DNA from 3 places in the Shouchella oshimensis genome. Region 1 is predicted to be linked to each of the others. Evidence: riboswitches for the same ligand, from Rfam matches in the RefSeq annotation. Region 1 holds a riboswitch; each other region holds the start of a gene.
The links. A riboswitch is a leader RNA that binds a small molecule or an ion and turns the genes downstream of it on or off. The one in region 1 is predicted to bind thiamine pyrophosphate.
Positions count from the first base shown of each region.

Region 1 (7,189 bases):
CCAAAAACCGCTTATTATGGAATTCAATCTATGAGAGCAAAAGAGAACTTTCCTATTACGGGTTACCCGCCACATCCAGAATTGATACGTGCGTTTGGGTATGTAAAAAAAGCAGCAGCTATGGCGAACCGAGATGTAGGCGTGCTTCAACCTAAGATAGCAGAAGCCATTATCCAGGCATCTGATGAAATTATTGATGGACAATGGGTGGATCAATTTATTGTAGACTCCATTCAAGGTGGTGCGGGTACTTCTTTTAACATGAATGCCAATGAAGTCATTGCTAATCGGGCCATTGAAATCTTAGGAGGAGAGAAAGGTGAATACTTGAGAGTGAGCCCAAATACTCATGTTAATATGGCTCAATCTACCAATGACGCCTTTCCAACAGCTATACACATCGCTAGTTTGCATCTTGCCCATCAATTACAGGACTCACTATCCCGTTTAATTCAAGCGATGGAAACAAAGGAAAAAGAATTTGATTCGGTGTTGAAAATGGGAAGAACTCATTTACAGGATGCGGTTCCGATTCGTTTAGGACAAGAATTTGGCGCATATAAACGAGTGCTGATGAGGGACTTAGATCGTATCAAACGATCTGTAGGTCACTTGTATGAAGTTAACATGGGGGCAACAGCTGTTGGTACTGGATTAAATGCACTTCCAGAGTATATTGAAAAAGTCTCGAAATATCTTGCAGAAATTACAGGTCATCCTTTTAGTCAGGCTGAGAACTTAGTGGATGCTACTCAAAATACAGATGCTTATACAGAAGTTTCAAGTGCACTTAAAATCCTTGCGATTAACCTATCGAAAATGGCAAACGATATTCGATTAATGAGCTCAGGACCACGTACTGGCTTCAACGAAATTAATCTTCCACCAAGACAGCCAGGATCATCAATTATGCCTGGAAAAGTGAATCCTGTGATGTGTGAGGTTATTAACCAGTTATCTTTTCAAGTGATTGGAAATGACCATACGATTAGTTTAGCATCGGAAGCTTGGCAGCTAGAATTAAATGTAATGGAGCCTGTTTTAGTCTTTAATCTACTGCAATCTCTATCCGTCTTGAATAATGGAATGCGAGTATTTAGAGAATTTGCAGTCGAGGGCATTACAGCAAATGTGGAAAGATGCTTAGGTTTAGTTGAGGGTAGTGTTGGAATCGTAACAGCTATTAATCCTCATGTTGGCTATGAGGTTGCGACTCGAATTGCAAAAGAAGCCATTCAAACGGGTCGACCGGTAAGAGAAATTTGTTTTGAAAGAGGAATTCTCTCAGAAGAAGAACTGAATGAAATTCTGAATCCAAAAGAAATGACTAATCCAGGTATTGCTGGGTCTAGGTTTATCTCCATGTAGTTTTGCGCAAGCTGAAGGGACATTACATGTCACCTTCAGCTTTTTTTCATTTGTGCCGAAAAATCAGTTGAGGGAAAGAAAGCTGACATGTCATAATAAGCATAGAGATAGATAAAAGGTGGCCAATTCATGAAAAAGGTATGTGCCGGTTTAGTGTTGTTCGTTTTGGTAACTGGCTGTCAAGGGGATGCTGATTCTACTGATTTGGCAAATAGCTCGGTAAAAGGGGAAAAGTTTCATCCAATTGAGCCTAAAGAACAAGGGGATTTAGAAGTGATAGGATGGTTTGATAATCAAACCATACTGTATCTTCTTTCAGGAGAAGACTCGTTTGAGATGTATAGGCACGACATTTTTACAGGGGATGATGAGCTTTTATATTCTGATGACCAAAGCTTTCATCGTTTAGATGCAAATTACAATCATACACGATTTGCGCTACAAACGTTAAACGATCAAGATCAAGCCGAACTAATTATTCTAAATGCAAATGGTGAGGTGAGTAGCACACCAACACTTGAAGCAGATGATTACTCGATTTATTGGAGTCCGTATGATGAAGCTGAATTTATGGCTGTCGCTTTTTTACCTGATTGGAAACAAGAGGTATATCATATTCAGTTGGATCCGTTATCGATTGATAAAACAGGCATTCAGAGTAGCTATTTGCAATGGTCTTCTCCGGATTCTGTATCTTATTTAAACTGGAGTATGATTCCGTCTATTGAAGCCCCATTAAAACAATATGAACTAAGTTCATCCAAAATTACTGATGGTTATGGTTCGGGACTTTTCTAACCATGCGAATTTGTATCAAGATCGGTCTGTTTTAGTGAAATACAAGGAAATTCATGCAAATGAAATTCTCTACGAATTCACGGATGGAATGAAAAAGCTAGGTTCATTAACCATTCCAAGCTTTAAATACATTTTCGGAACAATGGTGGATTACATCATATGCCTTTGATGGATTACATGACATTTTCTATTATTTACGACCTCAATATTCAGCTGATTATGTATCCTATAAGGATGGGTTTGAACTGCTTGCCTATGACCTAAATGACGATTCATATACAAATTTAGGGCATGTGGATCATCAAGAGCCGCTTGTTTTATCTGATGATGGTAAATGGATCTTAACTGGCTCTAATAAACAAAAGCTCATGAATACCAATGATGGCTCCGTTTTCAAGCTATACTAGCATATGACTTTGCAAGAGAACGGTTTTCTGTCATACTGAAAGTAGAATTATATATAGACTAGGGGTGCCATTTTGTGGCTGAGAATCAGGAGATCTTCCTTTTACCCTCGTACCTGATCTGGATTATCCAGCGTAGGAAAGTCGACTAACTAAGCTTATTAACTTTGTAGCCGTACTCCTAACGCAGGAGTACGGCTTTTTGACGATATTAGGAGGATTATACATGAAGGAATTTCGGTTATATGCAATAACAGGGGAAGAATTTCACCCCGGAAAAGAGTTAGTGAATGTGATGGAACAAGCAATTCTTGGAGGAGTTGACATCGTTCAGCTTAGAGATAAAAAAAGCAGCAAAATAGACGTTCTTAAAAAAGCTAGGAAGCTTCGTGAAGTGACCAAAAAACATGGTGTTACGTTTATCGTAAATGATCATATTGACGTGGCTCTTGCCGTAGGTGCTGATGGAATTCATGTTGGACAAGACGATCTTCCTCTGGATGAAGTAAGAAGAATTGTTGGTCCAGATATGGTCATTGGAATCTCAACTCATCAAATAGATGAGGCTATACAAGCTGAAAAGGGAGGAGCCGATTATATCGGTGTCGGTCCAATATTCCCGACAAATAGCAAGGAAGACGTAGTTGATCCAGTTACAACCTCGTATATTCAACAAATTGAAGCGGAAATTAGCATTCCATATGTAGCAATTGGTGGGATCAAACGACATAATCTTAAACAAGTGATGGACGCCGGTGCTAAACGAGTTTGTATGATCACGGAGATTGTAGAAGCTGATGACGTAAAGGCACGCTGTGAAGAGATTATTAACCTGATGGAGGAGGCGACGACATGACCGTTCAAGTTAATGGACAACAGGTCTCACTTGAGGTTCAGACTCTTGAAGAGCTAGTTGATCATTATCAATTAGATCACGAGCTTGTTGTTACAGAAGTAGATGGTGCGATTATTGCTAAAGAGGAACGATCATCTACAAAGATTGCTGATGGTATGAAGATTGAATTGGTTCATTTTGTAGGAGGCGGTTAATGTGAAGCATGATTCGTTAGTTATTGCAGGCAGAGAGTTTTCGTCGAGGTTTTTTTTAGGAACAGGTAGATATCCGAACCCTTTTGTACAAAACGAGGCGATTAAAGCGGCGGGAGCTGAGATTTTAACGTTTGCCATTCGTCGAGTGAATCTGGAGAGTCCAGGTGAGGATGCGATTCTGCAGCATTTGGATTCTACGGCTTTTACGTATCTGCCGAATACGTCTGGAGCAAGTAATGCAGAAGAGGCTGTAAGAATTGCAAGACTCGCCAAAGCCTCTGGAATTAGTGATTGGATAAAAGTAGAGATTAGTGCAAACGAAAAAACATTACTGCCAGATCCAATTGAAACACTAAAAGCTACAGAGATTCTTGTAAAAGAAGGGTTCACGGTGTTACCGTACACATCAGATGATCCTGTTTTGGCAAAACGACTTGAAGAGGCAGGGGCAGCTGCGGTGATGCCAGGTGGATCGCCAATAGGTACAGGTCTTGGTATTTTGAATCCATATAATATTGGTTTAATTGTCGAGGAAGCAAATGTACCAATTATTGTAGATGCTGGCCTAGGTGCAGCAAGTGATGTGACACAGGCGATGGAGCTTGGTGTGGACGGTGTTCTGATGAATACACCAGTAGCAAAAGCAAAGGATCCTGTAAGAATGGCACAAGCAATGAAGCTGGCAATAGAAGCTGGACGCCTGGCTTATAAGGCTGGACGAATTCCTAAAAAACCGTACGCAACAGCAAGCAGTCAACTAGAATCATTTATCGTTAAATAGAGAGTGTGTGAGTTATATGGCAGATCGTATGATCGTTCTTGGAGGCGGGGTAATTGGACTCGCCACTGCTTTTGAATTACGTCAACGTGGACTAGAAGTGGCTGTTCTAGAAATTAAATCATTTGGTGGGCAGGCTTCTGGGGCAGCTGCGGGGATGCTCGCACCTTATTCCGAAATCGGAGAGGACCCGGATGATTTCTTTCGCCTTTGTTTATCAAGTTTGCGGCTATTTCCTAAGTGGCAGGCTGATGTAAAAAAAGCTTCAGGTCTTGAATTTGAGTATACCGAATCAGGAAGTCTTCATTGTGTGTACCATGAGGCTGACCTTTTATCCTTATCCTCTCGTCAAGGATGGCAAAAGGAATTTGGTGTAGAAGCTACTATACTAAATCAATCAGCTACCCAAAAACTTGAACCTGAGTTATCTGGTGAAGTGATTGGTGCGATTCACTATCCAGAAGAAAGTCATGTCTATGCACCGGATTATGTAAAAGCGCTAGAAAAAGCATGCGAAAGATCTGGCGTGGAACTTTACGATCATTTAGAGCATATTAAGCTTGAAGAATGGGAATCAGGTATTCGCTTAACATCTAAAAGTGGACAAGAATTTGAAGCAGATCAACTCGTTATCTCTTCTGGGGCATGGGCAAAAGAATACGAAGATGTCTTCTCTTTAAACTTTCCAATTTACCCAATTCGGGGACAGATTTGTGCCTATCAACTTGTGCCAGAACGAATCAAGCATATTCTTTATTCGAGCCAAGGCTATCTTGTCTCAAAAGCTGATGGAACACTTGTGAATGGTGCCTCTGAAGATATTGCTGGATTCGAAACAACAGTAACGGAAAAAGGCATTAATCGATTAACAAACTGGAATCATCATATGCTACCTTTTCTACAAGAACTTAAACCATTTCATCAATGGGCAGGTTTGCGTCCAGCTACTCAAGATGGGTACCCGTTAATTGGTAGGCTACAGCAAGCAAATCGAGTTATCTTTTATCCTGGACACTACCGCAATGGCATTCTGCTAAGTGCAGCTACTGCTAAAGCAGTGGCAGATCTAGCTGTACGTCAACTGCCTTTCATTTCATTAGATCGTTTTGAACCAGAACGTTTTTCATAAAAGAGGTGAGCATATGACACTCGCAAAAGTATTGACCATTGCAGGATCGGATAGTGGTGGAGGAGCTGGCATACAGGCAGATTTAAAAACTTTTCAAGAGCTTGATACGTATGGCATGAGTGTCATTACCGCCATTACTGCTCAGAATACAAGAGGGGTTCAAGCTGTATTTCCCGTACAATTAGAAGCATTACGAGCACAATTAGAGTCAGTTTTGAGTGATATTGGCGCACATTCTGTAAAAACAGGGATGCTCGTATCAGCCGAGCATATTCAGATCATTGCAGAGTTGCTTTCTACTTATGGATATAACAATCTCGTTATTGATCCAGTTCTCGGCTCAACTACTGGCTCTGAGCTGACAAAGCAAGAGGCTATCCATGAATTAAAAACAACATTATGGCCAATGGCTACAGTTGTTACACCAAATCTAATTGAAGCAGCGCGAATATTGGAGACGGCTCCTATTGAAACCGTTCAAGAGATGGAAGAGGCTGTTTATCAATTGCATGAGTTAGGGGCATCCAACATCTTATTAAAAGGTGGTCATCTGCCTGGAGAGGAATCCATTGATCTTTTATATGATGGACAGAATCTAACCCACTTCTCACAGAAACGTATAAATCAGGCGAATACACATGGAACAGGGTGTACATTAGCATCAGCTATAGCTGCAGAACTAGCTAAGGGAGCAGATATAATTGATGCTGTTGAGACCGCCAAAGCCTTTGTTACTTGTGCCATTAAAGAAGGATTTTCAATTGGTAATGGAGCGGGTCCCGTTAACCACTCCGCATATCGCCGTCGGTCATAAGAACTGGCGGTTTTTGAGTGTTTTCTTTCGCTTATTATGTATTCATGGTAACGTAGAGACACAAAGAAATCTGGGGGATAAAGGATGAAGACACGAGGCAATCATTTTATCGTTTTTTTATTACCAGCACTTTTAATGATTGTAATGGCGGTTGGTGGTTATTTCTATCTGAAAAATGATCAGTCAAATGAAGTGACTAACGCTGATTTGCAAGATAACATCGATTGGTCGGGATCACTTATGGCATCTACTGTTGAGTTATCGTGGCAGTGGCGAGCTATGCCAGCTGACGGCATGTTTGGTGATGACTATATCGGGGTGACGGGGGCAGTCGAGAGTCTAAGTGTAGAGCTACACGCATCAGATGGAATATTGTATGAAGCCGATGGAGTAGAGGTAGATAACGGCTGGATTGTAGCCTTCCCTAATGAACTAGATGAAAACAAAAGTCTTGGCAATCGTGGCACTCTTATTATTGAGCTAGAGTCTGATGATGTGTCTTATGAAGATCTAGAAGTATTTTTGTTACATACGTGGGCCCAACATGCGCCACTTGAACAACAGGATGCAACATTCTCAGACCCAACATTTGGTGAAGCAAGTAATGTCCCTTTTTGGGTAGAAGAGATTGAGGTAAGCTCGTATGTTCATTAGAGGCATGTCTTTCCAAGCAGGGGTTTTTTATATGACAAACCATTATGTAGCCTGTGCTAGCCATCATAAGGGGGAACTTACTTCATGGGTTGAGCCTATTTCGTTAAAAACGAGTATAAAGATGGGGAAAGAATTGCTTATCAGTTTACCAACCGTTTTGTGATCTTGACATTATTAGTTCTGGGAGGCATCAT
Region 1 covers NZ_JAMQJY010000006.1:48,483-55,671, reverse strand. Annotated here, with positions in the region: gene aspA (aspartate ammonia-lyase) at 1-1,368, shown strand, start outside; gene NDM98_RS21810 (YqgU-like beta propeller domain-containing protein) at 1,498-2,166, shown strand; gene NDM98_RS24785 (YqgU-like beta propeller domain-containing protein) at 2,316-2,573, shown strand; TPP riboswitch at 2,624-2,729, shown strand; gene thiE (thiamine phosphate synthase) at 2,797-3,426, shown strand; gene thiS (sulfur carrier protein ThiS) at 3,423-3,620, shown strand; gene NDM98_RS21795 (thiazole synthase) at 3,622-4,401, shown strand; gene thiO (glycine oxidase ThiO) at 4,418-5,527, shown strand; gene thiD (bifunctional hydroxymethylpyrimidine kinase/phosphomethylpyrimidine kinase) at 5,541-6,341, shown strand; gene NDM98_RS21780 (hypothetical protein) at 6,426-6,995, shown strand; gene NDM98_RS23695 (hypothetical protein) at 7,027-7,158, shown strand.

Region 2 (7,189 bases), on a different contig from region 1:
GAAAGACAGATGAGATGCAGACTATTATTAGAAAACAAGGCGGAACAAGTGAGGTAAGATCTTTACAAGGAACTGTGTTTTTAGCCGAGCTAGATGTAGCAGAAGAATTTCAAGCGACCATCATGAAAAAACCAGATGTGTTTGTTTTCACTACAGGAATTGGCACGGAAACTCTGTTTAGACTTGCAGAGAAAGAAAAATTTGATAAGCAGCTTTATGAAGCATTACAAGGAGCTACAATTGCTGCAAGAGGGTATAAAACACATGCCGTGTTAAAAAAATACGGGTTTGTGCCCGATCTCAGAGATGAAGACGGCACAACTGCTGGTCTTATTGAAGTTATGAGAGACTTGGATTTGAATGATAAGTTAGTTATGGTCCAACTTCATGGAATGGATGCGCCATTATTACGTACATTTCTTGAAACCAATGGGGCAATATCAAAAGAAATCTTGCCTTATCAGCATGTCTCTGTAAAAGAAGAAGATGTGTTACTTTTATTAGACGAACTTGAAAGTGGTTGTTATGACGCGATTTGTTTCACAACAGGTATTCAAGCTAGGGAGTTATTTAAGGTAGCAATCAAGCATCATAAAAAAGAGAATCTGTTAAAGTTATTTGAGAATAATGTTGTGGCTGTGTCTGTTGGGAAAGTAACGTCAGAAGAATTATCCAATCAAGGTGTAAAAAGAATTGTGGCTCCACAAATCGAGCGAATGGGAGCGATGATTATGGAGCTTGGAAATTATATGAAAGAGAGTAAGGGATAAGGCTCATTCAAAAAGTGAGCGAACATGTTATAATAGATTCATAACAATGTAATAATTGTGGATAAAAGGGGAGTTTCTTAATATGTCTGATCAAACATTAGAAATTATGACCGCAACGCACCATAAAACAAAGCCAGATCCTGAAACTCTTGAGTTTGGTAAAACATTTACTGATCATATGTTTATTATGGATTATTCAACTGAAAATGGCTGGCACAGTCCACGAATTATACCTTATCAACCCCTAACACTAGATCCAGCAGCGATGATTTATCACTACGGACAAACTGTATTTGAAGGGCTTAAGGCTTACCGTACGGACGATGAACGAATTCTTTTATTTAGGCCTGAACAAAACTTTAAAAGACTTAATCGTTCAAGCGATCGTTTAAGTATTCCTGATATTGATCCAGAGCTTGTTATTGATTACTTATCAGAGTTATTAAAATTAGATAGAGAATGGATTCCTACATATGAAGGAACTTCGTTATACATTCGCCCATTTATTATTGCAACTGAACCTAACTTGAGTGTGGCTCCATCAGCTACGTATAAATTTATGATTATCCTATCACCAGTAGGCTCTTATTATAAAGAAGGAATTGCACCAGTTGGTATTTATGTTGAAGATGAATATACAAGAGCCGCATTAGGTGGTACAGGTATGGCGAAAACAGCGGGAAATTACTCTGCTGCTTATAAAGCCCAAGATAAAGCAACTGCGCATGGACAAGCACAAGTACTGTGGTTAGATAGTGCTGAAAAGAAATACATTGAAGAAGTAGGAAGCATGAATGTATTCTTTAAAATTGATGGAGAAGTAATCACTCCAAGCATTAAGTGGTAGTATTCTTGAAGGTGTAACACGTAAATCGATCATAGAATTATTAAAAAGCTTGGATGTACAAGTTACAGAGCGGAAAATCTCAATTGATGAAGTTCTTTTAGCTATTGAAGAAAATCGTTTAGAAGAAGCATTTGGAACAGGTACTGCAGCAGTGATTTCACCAATTGGAGAGCTTAGCTTGAAAGGTCAACAAACTCTGATTAATAATCGTGAAACAGGTGCACTTGCTACAAAATTGTATGAAACGTTAACTGGAATCCAAAAAGGAAGAATTGAGGATCCATTTAATTGGACACACGAAGTAAAATAACAGAAAAAATGAGAAGAACTATATAATGTAATACAGAAAGGGAATCCTTGATGATTAAAGCTGTTTTTTTTGATTTAGATGATACTCTTTTATGGGATCAAAAAAGTGTTCAAAAGGCTTTCACAGCAACTTGTGAATATGCCCATGAACACGATAATCGTATTGAAGTTGAAGAACTAGAACATGCAGTAAGAGAAGAAGCAAAAAAGTTGTACGCTTCTTATGAAACATTTTCATTTACTCAATTAATTGGTATTAATCCATTTGAAGGTCTCTGGGCTAATTTTCAAGATAGAGAAGAAGAGTTTCAGAAATTAAAAGAGTTAGCTCCTGGCTATCGTTATGCGTCATGGGATCTAGGACTGCAAAAATGTGGGGTAGACAATAAGGAGCTAGCTAAAGAACTTTCTGAACGTTTTCCATTGGAACGTCGGAAGAATCCAATTGTTTATGAAGAGACATTTGAGGTGCTCGACGCACTCAAAGAAAACTATCAGCTTTTATTATTAACAAATGGATCTCCTGACTTACAAAATATTAAGTTAGAGCTTACGCCTGAATTGGTTCCGTATTTTGACCACATTGTAATCTCCGGTGCTTACGGTAAAGGCAAGCCGGATAAAGGTATATTTGAGCATGCCTTATCATTAATGGAGCTAAATAATGAAGAAGTTGTTATGGTTGGCGATAATCTAATGACAGATATTCTTGGTGCGAAGCGAGCGGGAATCTCATCTATTTGGGTGAATCGACGGAATCAAACGACTGAAGATGTTGAACCAACATTTGAAATTAAATCGCTCACTGAAGTTGAAGCCGTTTTAGACAAACTATCCTAAAAAAGTATTGTCGCAGCTTGAAAATTATGTTTAAATAAAACCGTACAAACAATATAACGTTATTTCCACTAGGGGCGCGTACGCTGAGAGAGGCTTTTGCCTTAACCCTTGACCTGATCTAGATAATACTAGCGTAGGAAAGTGGAGTCGACTCTTCTATTTACGATTTGCTTTTGGGGCAAGTGTGTACAATAACGAAGAAGCCACTCCAATTTTGGAGTGGCTTCTTTTTTTGAGTCACTGGGGAAATGATGAACGAGAGGGATGACTTGATGAAGAGATTGACATTAACAGACATTTTGGTAACGGTTATTATCGCAGTCGTTTTTGCCGTTGTTTACAGACTATGGGGGCCAGTAAATGATAGTTTAAAGCTGTTTCCATTGCAGATCAACGAGCTTATGTATGGAATGTGGTTTATCGCGGCAACCGTTGCATTTTTAATTATTCGTAAACCAGGAGTGGCTCTAATTGCAGAAACTGCAGCGGCCTCCGGTGAGTTTATCGTGGGTTCACAGTATGGATTAGAAGTCCTCATCTATGGAGTGATGCAAGGACTTGGAGCAGAACTTGTATTTGCATTCTTCTTCTACAAAAGTTTCTCATTAATGACTACGTCACTAGCTGGAGCGGCATCTGCAGGGGGATCTTTTATTATGGATTGGAACAGAGGGTATATGTTTGATCTTGTTGGTTGGAATTTAACTCTTGTGTTAGTACTAAGGACATTAAGTGGTATTTTAATTGCCGGTGTTTTTGCTTATTATCTTGTCAAAGCATTAGAGAAAACTGGTGTGACGGATCTGCTCAGACCATCCTCAAAAGCAGATCTGGAAACTCTTGAGAAATAGAAATGGAGTGGTCAGATGACATCAGTGATTTCGGGAGTGAAAAACCTACGCTTAACATTTCCTGGAAGCGGTAATCTGTTATTTAAAGATTTAAGTGTTCAAATCATAGAAGGTGAAAAAGTGTTAATCCTTGGACCAAGTGGAAGCGGGAAATCTACGCTTCTTCAAGTTTTAACCGGTTTAGTACCAGGAGCTATTCAACTTCCACTTAAATACGATGAGCTAACCCAACCGGATTCTTGGGGATATGTCTTTCAGGATCCGGATAGTCAGTTTTGCATGCCTTATGTTGATGAGGAAATCGCTTTTGTTTTGGAGAACCTAGGTGTGAAGCGAGAAGAGATGCACAGTCAGATTGTAGCCTATCTTAAGCAAGTGGGTTTGGAACTTACAAATGTACACACGCCAATATCTCAGCTTTCCCAAGGTATGAAACAACGCTTAGCTATTGCATCTGTGCCTGGCCCTTCAACCATCTACATTAATCTTTGATGAACCAACGGCCATGCTTGACCCAGAAGGTACAGAGCAGATTTGGCAGACGATACAATCTGTTGCAGCAGATCGTACGGTGATTATTGTTGAACATAAAATTGATCATGTGCTCGATTTTGTGGACCGAGTTATTGTTTTAGATACAGAGGGTCAGATTATAGCTGATGGTACAACTGAGCACATTTTTTCTACGTATAAAGAAACATTAAGAGACTATGGTATCTGGTTTCCAGGCGTTTGGCAGGAGTATGTTGCTTCAAGGGATTGGTCAAAGCAATTACTAGTTCAACAACATAATGAACCTGTTATTAAGTTAGATACATTCCAAGTTCTGCGCAGAAAAGAAGCGAAGTTAAACGTACAGGATGCTAAGGTTTATCCTGGAGAGTGGATTTGTGTGACAGGCAAAAATGGTGCTGGAAAAGTACATTGCTACTTGGTTTGATGAATGTCCTAAACCATGACGGCAAATATTTTCTACATGGAACACAAGTGAAGAAGAAGAACCTAATTAGTGACACTGTCGGCTTTGTTTTTCAAAATCCTGAATATCAATTTGTAACGAATCGAGTTTTTGATGAAATTGCCTTTACATTAAAACAAGAGCAAAAGCCAGCTGAACAAATTCAACACATTGTACAAAATTGTCTAGACTCATTCTCATTGAGTAAGCAGCAGGAACAACACCCCTATCAACTTTCTGTAGGACAAAAAAGAAGACTAAGTGTGGCTACAGCCATTGTGAAGGATCAATCCGTCTTATTATTAGATGAACCGACTTTTGGACAAGATGCCAAAAATACGTTTGCTCTTTTAGAGATGATTGAATCGTGCAGAGAGCAAGGCATCACCATTATCATGGTGACGCATGACATGGACGTTCTAACACATTTTGCGACAAGGGTTTGGACTGTAGAGCATGGGGTGTTGTTTGAGGAAGAAGCGATCGTGGATCAAAAGAAGGTGAACAGCTAGTGACAGCTTTATATGCAACAAAGGATACATGGATCACTCATGTAAACCCAAGTATAAAATTGATTTTGTCTATTCTTTTGTTTGCTTATATGATCTTTATTCATAACCCCACACATCTGGTTTATTTAACTGCTGTATTTTGCTTGTTATTGTTTGTCTTCTCAGGACATCCATTACGCTATTTGCTTCTCTTTTCAGCACCGTTTATCCTTGTTTTTTTCTCGTCTGCCAGCTCCATGATTTTTTTTGGTCGTGGTGATACAACGTGGTTTAAATGGGGTATTTTTCATGTGACAGAGGAGAGTTTTTATCGTGGTGTTCACCTAGGGTTTCGTGCTTTGGCCTTTGCTATCTTAGGAATGATCTTTGCATTAACAACCAAGCCAGTTCTTTTATTTTATTCGTTGATGCAACAGTTGAAGGTTCCGTCAAAATACGCTTATAGTTTTTTGGCTTCCATTCGTATTATTCCAATTATGATTGAAGAGTTCCAAACGTTACGCCATGCAATGGTGATTAGACAAGCGGTTCCTGAAAAAGGGCTAAAAGGAGTCTATAAAAAGCTTCAATTTTTTTCTGTCCCTCTGCTTGCACAAAGTATTCGCAGGGCTCAGCGTATTGCCGTAGCAATGGAAGCGAAGCGGTTTATGCAAGTAAAACAACGAACCTACTATTATCAAACTCGTATTACCTACTATGATTTGATCTTTTTAATTGTATTAGTATCGGCACCTTTGGCGACGTATATGCTAGCCGATCTGTTTCCGTTATTTGATAATACGGATGTTCGCTATACCAATTCTTAATTAGAAAAGGAGCGTTTTCACATGACATTTACAGCACACATTCGCAATGAGGCAGACCCCATTTGGAGAAAAAGCTTTGAGCATCCATTTATTAAAGGAATAGCAAATGGAACGTTGCCACTTAGAGCTTTTAAGTATTATGTGATGCAGGATTCTTATTATCTATCTCACTTTGCTCGTGTTCAATCGCTAGCTGCGGCGAAATCTCATGACCCTGAAACGACAAATAGGCTAGCTATTCATGCTCAGGGCTCTTACGAGGCAGAAATGGCCCTTCATCAAGAGTTTTCAGGAAGATTAGGTATTACTCTTGATGATCAGAGGGCATTTAAACCATCCCCAACAGCCTATGCATATACATCGCATCTTTATAGGGCTGCCTACACAGGTCAGATAGGAGATGCGATTGCTGCGTTACTTCCTTGTTATTGGCTTTATCATGAAATAGGAGAGCTGCTACAGGGATGTTCACCTGCTGAACCGATCTACCAGGATTGGATTCACACATATGGGGGAGATGACTTTAAAGAATTAACGTATGAACAAATTAATCGATTAGACCGAATTGCCGAGCAATCAACTCAAACTCAAAGGGATCAAATGAAGGAGCATTTTTTAATTAGCAGTCAATATGAACTTAATTTTTGGGAGATGGCCTATACCCTCGAAAAGTGGAATGATTTAAATGATTCACAAAATACACTTGACACATCGGAAAAGCATGGATAATATATGACTATAAAACATTATATGTGCTGATCGGACAACCGAAGGCCTTTACTAGTAACGTGGTTATTAGTGGAGGCCTTTTATTTTTGTTCTTAAAGCCTACTAAACCACTATACTTAATAATATATTAAAAGGAGGAACTGAATGATGGCACAAACGGATCCAATTAAGATCGATGAGATCGAGAAGAAAATTAATAGTATCAAATATGGCACTGTTTTAATTACAATTCATAACGATCAAATCACACAAATTGATGCCACCGAAAAGACAAGGTTCACTCGCTAATTTTTACACAGCAATTATTTATTTAAATATGGTTTAAAGGGAGAGAAAACATTGAAAAATCATAATAGAAAGAAAAAAACGCTTATTGGTTTAACATCAATTGCAGCATCTTTAGGAGTGCTAAGTGCGTGCGGTTCAGGTGATGAAACTGCGGGTGAAGGCGATGCTGTAGAAATTTTGAATGTTTCCTATGATCCAACTAGAGAATTATATGATGATTATAATAAGGTGTTTGCAGAACATTGGAAAGAGGAGACCGGTCAAACCGTAACCTTTAAT
Region 2 covers NZ_JAMQJY010000001.1:488,673-495,861, reverse strand. Annotated here, with positions in the region: gene NDM98_RS02765 (uroporphyrinogen-III synthase) at 1-770, shown strand, start outside; partial or broken gene NDM98_RS02760 (branched-chain amino acid aminotransferase) at 853-1,927, shown strand; gene NDM98_RS02755 (HAD family hydrolase) at 1,978-2,766, shown strand; TPP riboswitch at 2,827-2,923, shown strand; gene NDM98_RS02750 (ECF transporter S component) at 3,039-3,617, shown strand; gene NDM98_RS23800 (ABC transporter ATP-binding protein) at 3,633-4,109, shown strand; gene NDM98_RS23795 (hypothetical protein) at 4,066-4,557, shown strand; gene NDM98_RS23790 (ABC transporter ATP-binding protein) at 4,506-5,087, shown strand; gene NDM98_RS02740 (energy-coupling factor transporter transmembrane component T family protein) at 5,087-5,893, shown strand; gene tenA (thiaminase II) at 5,915-6,622, shown strand; gene NDM98_RS02730 (YezD family protein) at 6,767-6,910, shown strand; partial or broken gene NDM98_RS02725 (sulfate ABC transporter substrate-binding protein) at 6,995-7,189, shown strand, end outside.
Region 2: another riboswitch for thiamine pyrophosphate. It lies ahead of NDM98_RS02750 (ECF transporter S component); the one in region 1 lies ahead of thiE (thiamine phosphate synthase).

Region 3 (7,189 bases), on a different contig from region 1:
AATGCTATGATTAGTGTTCCAGATATCATAAGAATATAGTTTTTCATTGTAACCTCCTCTTTCGCTCAAACAAAAAAAGAGCTGAATTTGCAGCCCCTTTCTAAATTCAAATATGATCAAAGCATAAGCTTCAATAATCCAATTGTAAAGAATTAAGAAGGACGCCCGAGTGCAAACATCCTTCCCTCCTCCATATTAGTTCATGTTCCCCATAGCACAATTTCATCTTCTGCATAGTACATTTGTTGAGATCCTCCAAAACGGACAAGATACTTTTCATTTTCTTGGTCAAGATACACCACTGTACCGGGGATATGTTGCATACTACCTTCCGTTGTTTCTACCATATCTCCAATCTTAAACTTCTCCATAAAATATCATCTCATTTCTATTGTGTAGTCAATCCTCTCCAGAAATCTTTCCAATGATTGCGTGTTCTACGTCACATCCACTATACAGGGCAAGTAATCACCATTTCAAGGTTCTACAAACCATTTACTTTTAATCCTAAATGTTCCCGAAAGCTCTGTCCTTCATATTCTTTCCTAAAGATGCCTCTCCTCTGCATTTCAGGAACAATGAGTTCAACAAAGTCATCTAAACTACCAGGTAATGTAGGAGGCATTAAATTAAATCCATCAGCGACACCCGCTTCGAACCAGACTTGCATCTGATCGACTATTTGCTCAGGGGTCCCTATCAGTGTGTGATGTCCACCGCCTGCACTCAGATATCCTATTAATTCTCTTACGGTTGGTTGTGTATCATTTATCATTTCGAGTATGGTTTCGTAACGACCAACAGGACCTGTAAATTCTTCTACTGGGGGTAATGGCGGCACTGCTTTATCCAGTTCCCAATGAGAGCAGTCTTGCTGTGTAAAAAAGCTCAATTGTTTTAACCCCGTCTCAATAGGTAATTGCTCATCTAATTCTGCTTTCTTTTCAAGCGCTTCCTCGTACGTGCGGCCAACATATGTGACTAATCCCGGTAATACTTTAATGTGTCTATGACTGTTCTGACTTTGTTTAACCTGCTCATCTAATTTTTTGCGAAAGGTTTTTGCTTGCTTTAGATTCCATGACACTGAATAGACTGCATCGGCATATTTAGCGGCTAATGCAATACCTTGTTTAGATGCGCCTGCTTGCATGGACACAGGTCTACCTTGTGGGCTTCTTGGCGTAGTAGACGGACCTTGTACGTTAAAATGTGCACCAATGTGATGAAAAGGCTTGATGTTTGAAGGATTTATTAACGCTCCCTCTTCTCGATTATGTACAAACTCCTCAGATTCCCATGAAAGAAATAGTTTATTCATAAGAGCTGCAAATTCGTCTGCCTTTTCATAGCGTTCATCGTGTGAAGGGAGTTCATTCATGCTATGATTTAATGCCTCTACATCCCTCATCGATGTCACCAAATTCCACCCCACGCGTCCTTTTGTTAGATGATCTAAGCTTAATAATTGTCGTGACGCTGTAAAAGGATTAGCAAAGGTACTTGAGATGGTTGATACTAATCCTATGTGACTTGTGACTTGAGAAATAGCGGTTAGATTCACAATCGGATCAAACCAAAATGCTGGCATTTCGCTAGAATCGTTCCCTTGAAATGAATGATTATCTGCGAAGAACACCGCATCAAAGTAACCCTTCTCCGATAATTGAGCTAAAGATTGATAATAAGAGATGTCCCCTATCCGTTCAACGCTTGAATTGGGCATTAACCAGGATGCTTGATGATGGCCACAACCATATAGTAAAACCCCTATGTGCAATTGTTTTTCTTTGGTTTTTGTCATGTGATTACACCTCAATTAATTCATAGTTAATCCGCCATCTACCGTGAAATTCTGACCCGTAATACCCGTTGCATGTTCCGATGATAAATAAGCGACCATATTGGCTACATCTTGAGGTTCAGTGACTTTCTTTAATGGCGTTGACTGAGCAATTAAATCAAAAACCTCTGGTGTCGTAACAGCACTGGCATCAGTGGTTTTTAATAATCCACCTGAAACGACATTGGCTTTTATTCCATGTACACCTAGTTCAGAAGCGACATTACGCATAAAACCGATTAGCCCAGCTTTAGCTGTTGTATATTCATGGTAGGGTACAACAGGATTCTGAAATAGATTGGTACCTATGCTTATAATCATTCCATTTTGTCTTTCAATAAATTGAGGTACGACACTTTGAACGATATTAAAGGCAGCATTCAAGATACCATCCACTTGCTTTTGATAATCGTCCCACGTCAGTTCTGTAAATGACTTCTGTTTGCTTGGATCAAATTTAAAGTCTACTAATGCATTGTTAACGACCACATCTATTTGACCAAAATATGCTGTAGCTTCTTTTATCAATTGATCTACTTCATTGCATTTTGTTACATCCGCTTGAATAGCAATCGCGTTCTCTTCACCAATCTCAGACACAAGCTTTTCTGCGGCATCTTTACTTTTATTATAATTAATGACTACATTAAATCCTTGGTGAGCCAATGTTTTTACAATCGTTGAACCTAATCCTCTACTACCACCTGTAACTAATACCGTTCTAGTCATCATAACCACTCCTATCATTTTTTTGGAAAATAAAAATGCGCAACACTCCCGTAGGAATGTTGCGCAAACAAGTAAATACATAGTAAATGAATCCACTTCAAATATGTATTCGTGCTCACACTTTCCTACGCTAGTTCTAACTAGTTCAGGTTCAAAGGGTTTGAGTTTGTACTCATCTCAGTTAAATAACACCCCTAGTGCATTAAAAATATGAAATTGTTAATTTACCTTTGAATTGTTGGAATTTTTTAGGTTATATTTTCATCTTGGTTTTACTATATAGTAGATTGATTGCTACGTAAAGTCTATTTGGATTATTTTATTAGTTACTACTTCTCTTCTCCACAAATAATAAAATGAATGTAGCCACAGGTCCCAAAACTAAAGAAAGCAAAAACCAATTAAGTCCTGTTCTGTTTTTACCTTGTGCTAACCCTGCATTTATTAATGCAAGTGTTCCCCATCCCATAACATATTGATTATCCAATGTGAGTACCACCACCTTTTTCCATCAAATCGAACTCCGTTTTTTGCAGAGGTTATTATAAAGTGAAATAGCATGTACAAATTACTTCAAAGAAAAATCATACCCCGTATAATTAAATACATTCTTAAATCCTAGTTTTTCAGCAATCGCACTAGATGCTTTGTTCGTTTCCATACAGTCCCAATAAGGAATGATCCCCGATTGTAGACAATCATGTATTAAGGCGGTAGCAACGTTTTGACCTAACCTTTTTCCCTGATGCTCCTTTAATGTTTCAATGCCCAAACAGTGCACATTGCCAGCTACAAAGCCTGAATAACACATGCTAACGATTTTATTATTCTGTATCACACAATAACCAATCCCATTATCAAAAAACCTTTCCGACGAAGACCAAAACTCCATTATTTCTGTTTCTAAAAAAGATAGATTCGAAATGACGCGAGTCTTGTTTCTAAGAAGATCACTGTCTATCTTCACAATCAAATAGCCTTCTTCAATTGGTGCAATGTTTTTATATGTGAACTCTTCTTTATGTAACATGTATACTCTCTGATTCCAACTTCCAAGTGAATGGTTACTAAACACGTTCTCGAATGTTTTATTCCAGCCTTGATGATTACCTATGGCTTCAAACCAGTCTAAACCAACTTTTTTTGCCTCTGGCTTAATGACTGATTCAATAAAATCGTTTAATTCTTTATTAAAACACTCATTCGTTTCATCTCCAAAAAAGATAAACCCATCATTATTATGCAGCCAAACCACACCAGTTGCCGGCCTTTCAGGATTATCAACAAATACTCGTCCAGGGTTCACGCCTTCTATGACAGCTCTTGCTTCTAGTTGACCTTATTTGCGCAGCAACTCTTTACACTTACTAAATTCTGAGTTTATCAACTCTGATATCATAAGCTTCTCCTTTGTTTTGAAAATAGATAGACTAGTAGATCTTGTTCCTTAAACTCTATTCTTCTTCCCGCAATAATCTATCCTTGCATGCTGAAATTTCTATAAACATCCCAAATGAAAAATCACCTTTTAAACTTACAATTAAATCTTTCAACTCCAGGATATACCGCGCCAGGACTTAATACTGTAAACCCATATTCTTCATAAAAAACGACTGCGTCCTCGTCTGTTTCAGCAATGATCGACTTATATTCTCTATTAATGTAATTAATCATCTTCTTACCAATTCCTCTTGCCCGCTGCTCTTCAGCCACAGCGATATGCTTAATCTCGCATTCATCTGGATCGATGATTTCTATTCCGATGCATCTAACAAGGAAACCATTCGTTTCATATCCATACAGAATCCGTTGAGGGTTATGTACATATAGGTCATACTCATCTCTAACTTTAGAAGTAGATGTTGCATATGATAAAAGCTTAAACACCATCGGGTCTAGTTCTTCTGAATCAATAATGATCATCATAGTTACCTCTCATTCATTTAGTTGCTACGATGAAAACCTTGATTTTGTTTTGCAAAGTCTCTAAATGCTAATAATTCGTCTCTACCCCACTTAACTCCGCCTGATTTTATATCTACTTCTTTAATAGTATTGTCTGATTGATACACATTAAGAGCACGCTGAATTAAAGGATTAAATCTTTTTGGAAGACACCTAAGCCCCCATTCCCCACCTTCATCCTTGCTATAAATTCTATGCACACCTTCACTGCGTAATCTCAATGTACGACATATGTTTAAAATACTGTAGTAAGGTGAATCAAGAATATTCTGATCTTCTAATGTCCAATTAAATTCATCTATTACAGAAGCCATAAAATCATTCCAATCAACATTGCCAAATACTTTATCAATAGGTTGACCATACAAACAGAAACCCTTCTGTTTAACAAATAATAAATGTACAATTAAATCTGTATCGAACTGATTTCCTTTATATTGAACATCATCTTTTAAGATTCGATCATGCCAAAACGAACTATAATGCAATTCAAAAGGTATGGGGTTTGGTATGTTTTTTGCTACATATACTGTGATAATAGAAAGCTCAATATTTCCTATAGTGGGTCGTGTATCAGAATAATGAGCAATAGCAAGATTAAGCCCTCTTGCTTTTCCAGGTAAAAGCGCATCAGATACTACAACAAGTATGTCCATATCACTTTTTGGAACGTAATAGCTACCTGTCGCCAAGGAACCATGTAAGTAGACACCTATGAGATTATGCTTTAGATTTAGTCTCAGCAGCTCAATTAAGTTATCTATATATTGTTTAATTTCAATATCAACTTCTGGCCATTTTTGTGGTTGATTCATGTGGGTTATCCTTTCTACTAATTCTTCATGCACAGGATTATGGGTCTATTCCAGTTTAATAGCTTATAAAATAAGAACTCCTTATACCCCATTACTCGTTCCATACTCTAAAGATCGTAGATAATATAGTACACCTGATTTATCAATCCAACTAAATTGAATACACTGTTTTTCTAAAAGGTTTTTTAACTCTTCAACTTTAATCCATTGTACTTGTTGAGTAGCATCACCATCACTTAGTAATTCTCCCTCGGCTTCGCATAAAAAATAGGCACCTAACGAATCCACTGGACCACGAAGAGTTTGATACATGCAAAAAGGAGTTATCGCCTCAACGTTTGATGTCTCGTCTTGGGTGGTTATTCTAGCTTCCTGGTTTTTTATATGCTTTACTTCCAATCCAGTTTCTTCTTTGACTTCTCTTACTAGTGCATCATAAAGAGATTCATACTCTTCCACTTGACCTCCTGGAAGCTCATAAGGGCTACTCCCCTCGAAAGGCTTGTTTCGTTTTTGAATAAGGATCTCTCTACCATCAGGTGTTTGTCTGGTAATTATAGCTCTCACATTAACAAACATTTTAATCCCCCCTACTTCTTTTTTCCGACATAAATAAACTGTTACCTCTAAAAAGCATTGCTTCGGATAAGAATTGATTTTCTAATTTACATACTAAGTCTTTAAACCCTTCAATATAAAAATAAAAAATCCTGCATTTGCAGGATCTTGATTCGTTATTTCAATAATTTCTTGATTGCCAAACTCCGCCTGCCCCAGGTGCGAATCCAGCTTTCTCGTAAAAGTTCACATTACGCTCTTCAAATGAGACCGTTATGATTTCTAAGCCAAATCTCTCAGCTTCTTCTAACAATACATTAACCAACTTTAATCCAATACCGCTGCCTTGGTAATCAGGGTGCACAATGATATCTTCCATATATCCATGTTCCAAACCCATGCCACAAATGTAGCCAAAAGCGATGAGCTTATTATTCTCATTTTTCACACCAACCCAAAAGTTACAGCGCTCAAATAAAGTTGGATAATCATTATCTCTTCTACTCCAGCCAACATGTGCTCTTAACTCTGGCACTTCTTCGGGAGTTAACTGTACATTTATTTCTACTTTAAATGGCATGTGAATCCCGCTCGTTAAAAGCCCAAACATTAAACTCATCACTATGCTGCTGTTTTTTCCAACCAGTTTTTATAAAATAGTCATTAAATTCAGAATAAAATGGACATAATGCAACAATAGGTACGTCATTGATTACTTGAAACATTTTCTTTAATAAGCTCTTGCCTCGATAATCTTCACGCAATGCAAATTGATAGAGAGAGATTTTATTTTGAGTTTTCTTCCGGTAGTATCGGAATGCTCCCACCACTTGACCGTCTACTACTGCTACGATCATTTGCTTTCTTTTTACCGCTGCTCTAATACCAAGTGGACATAGAAATTCTTCAGAATAAATGGCGCTGTTATTGCTGTCTAAATGTTCGTTGAAGAAAGTTATAATATCAGCTATATGAGTTGGATTTGCTGTAGTTATCTGCATTCTGATCCTCCTCTATATAAAACTTGTTAAAGTAATCCATATAACAATATTAACATAAAATAAGATTATTTAAGTTGATATACCTTTAAATAAGCATTTCAATGAGTTTGAACTCGGATATATCGTGAATAAGCAAGATTGTAGTTAACATCAAAGGAGAAGTTGCAGATGAGTATAATTTGGAGTTTAATTATTGGAGGACTAATTGGTTGGGCTGCCGGTGCTATTACTGGAAAAGGTGTACCTTTTGGAATTATTGGAAATATCACTGCTGGTTT
Region 3 covers NZ_JAMQJY010000007.1:58,314-65,502, reverse strand. Annotated here, with positions in the region: gene NDM98_RS22715 (YitT family protein) at 1-47, opposite strand, end outside; gene NDM98_RS22710 (KOW domain-containing RNA-binding protein) at 201-371, opposite strand; gene NDM98_RS22705 (LLM class flavin-dependent oxidoreductase) at 485-1,804, opposite strand; gene NDM98_RS22700 (3-oxoacyl-ACP reductase) at 1,820-2,572, opposite strand; TPP riboswitch at 2,678-2,778, opposite strand; gene NDM98_RS22695 (hypothetical protein) at 2,895-3,059, opposite strand; partial or broken gene NDM98_RS22690 (GNAT family N-acetyltransferase) at 3,141-3,971, opposite strand; gene NDM98_RS22685 (GNAT family N-acetyltransferase) at 4,094-4,498, opposite strand; gene NDM98_RS22680 (aminoglycoside adenylyltransferase domain-containing protein) at 4,516-5,352, opposite strand; gene NDM98_RS22675 (NUDIX domain-containing protein) at 5,434-5,931, opposite strand; gene NDM98_RS22670 (GNAT family N-acetyltransferase) at 6,092-6,490, opposite strand; gene NDM98_RS22665 (GNAT family N-acetyltransferase) at 6,480-6,911, opposite strand; partial or broken gene NDM98_RS22660 (GlsB/YeaQ/YmgE family stress response membrane protein) at 7,080-7,189, shown strand, end outside.
Region 3: another riboswitch for thiamine pyrophosphate. It lies ahead of NDM98_RS22700 (3-oxoacyl-ACP reductase); the one in region 1 lies ahead of thiE (thiamine phosphate synthase).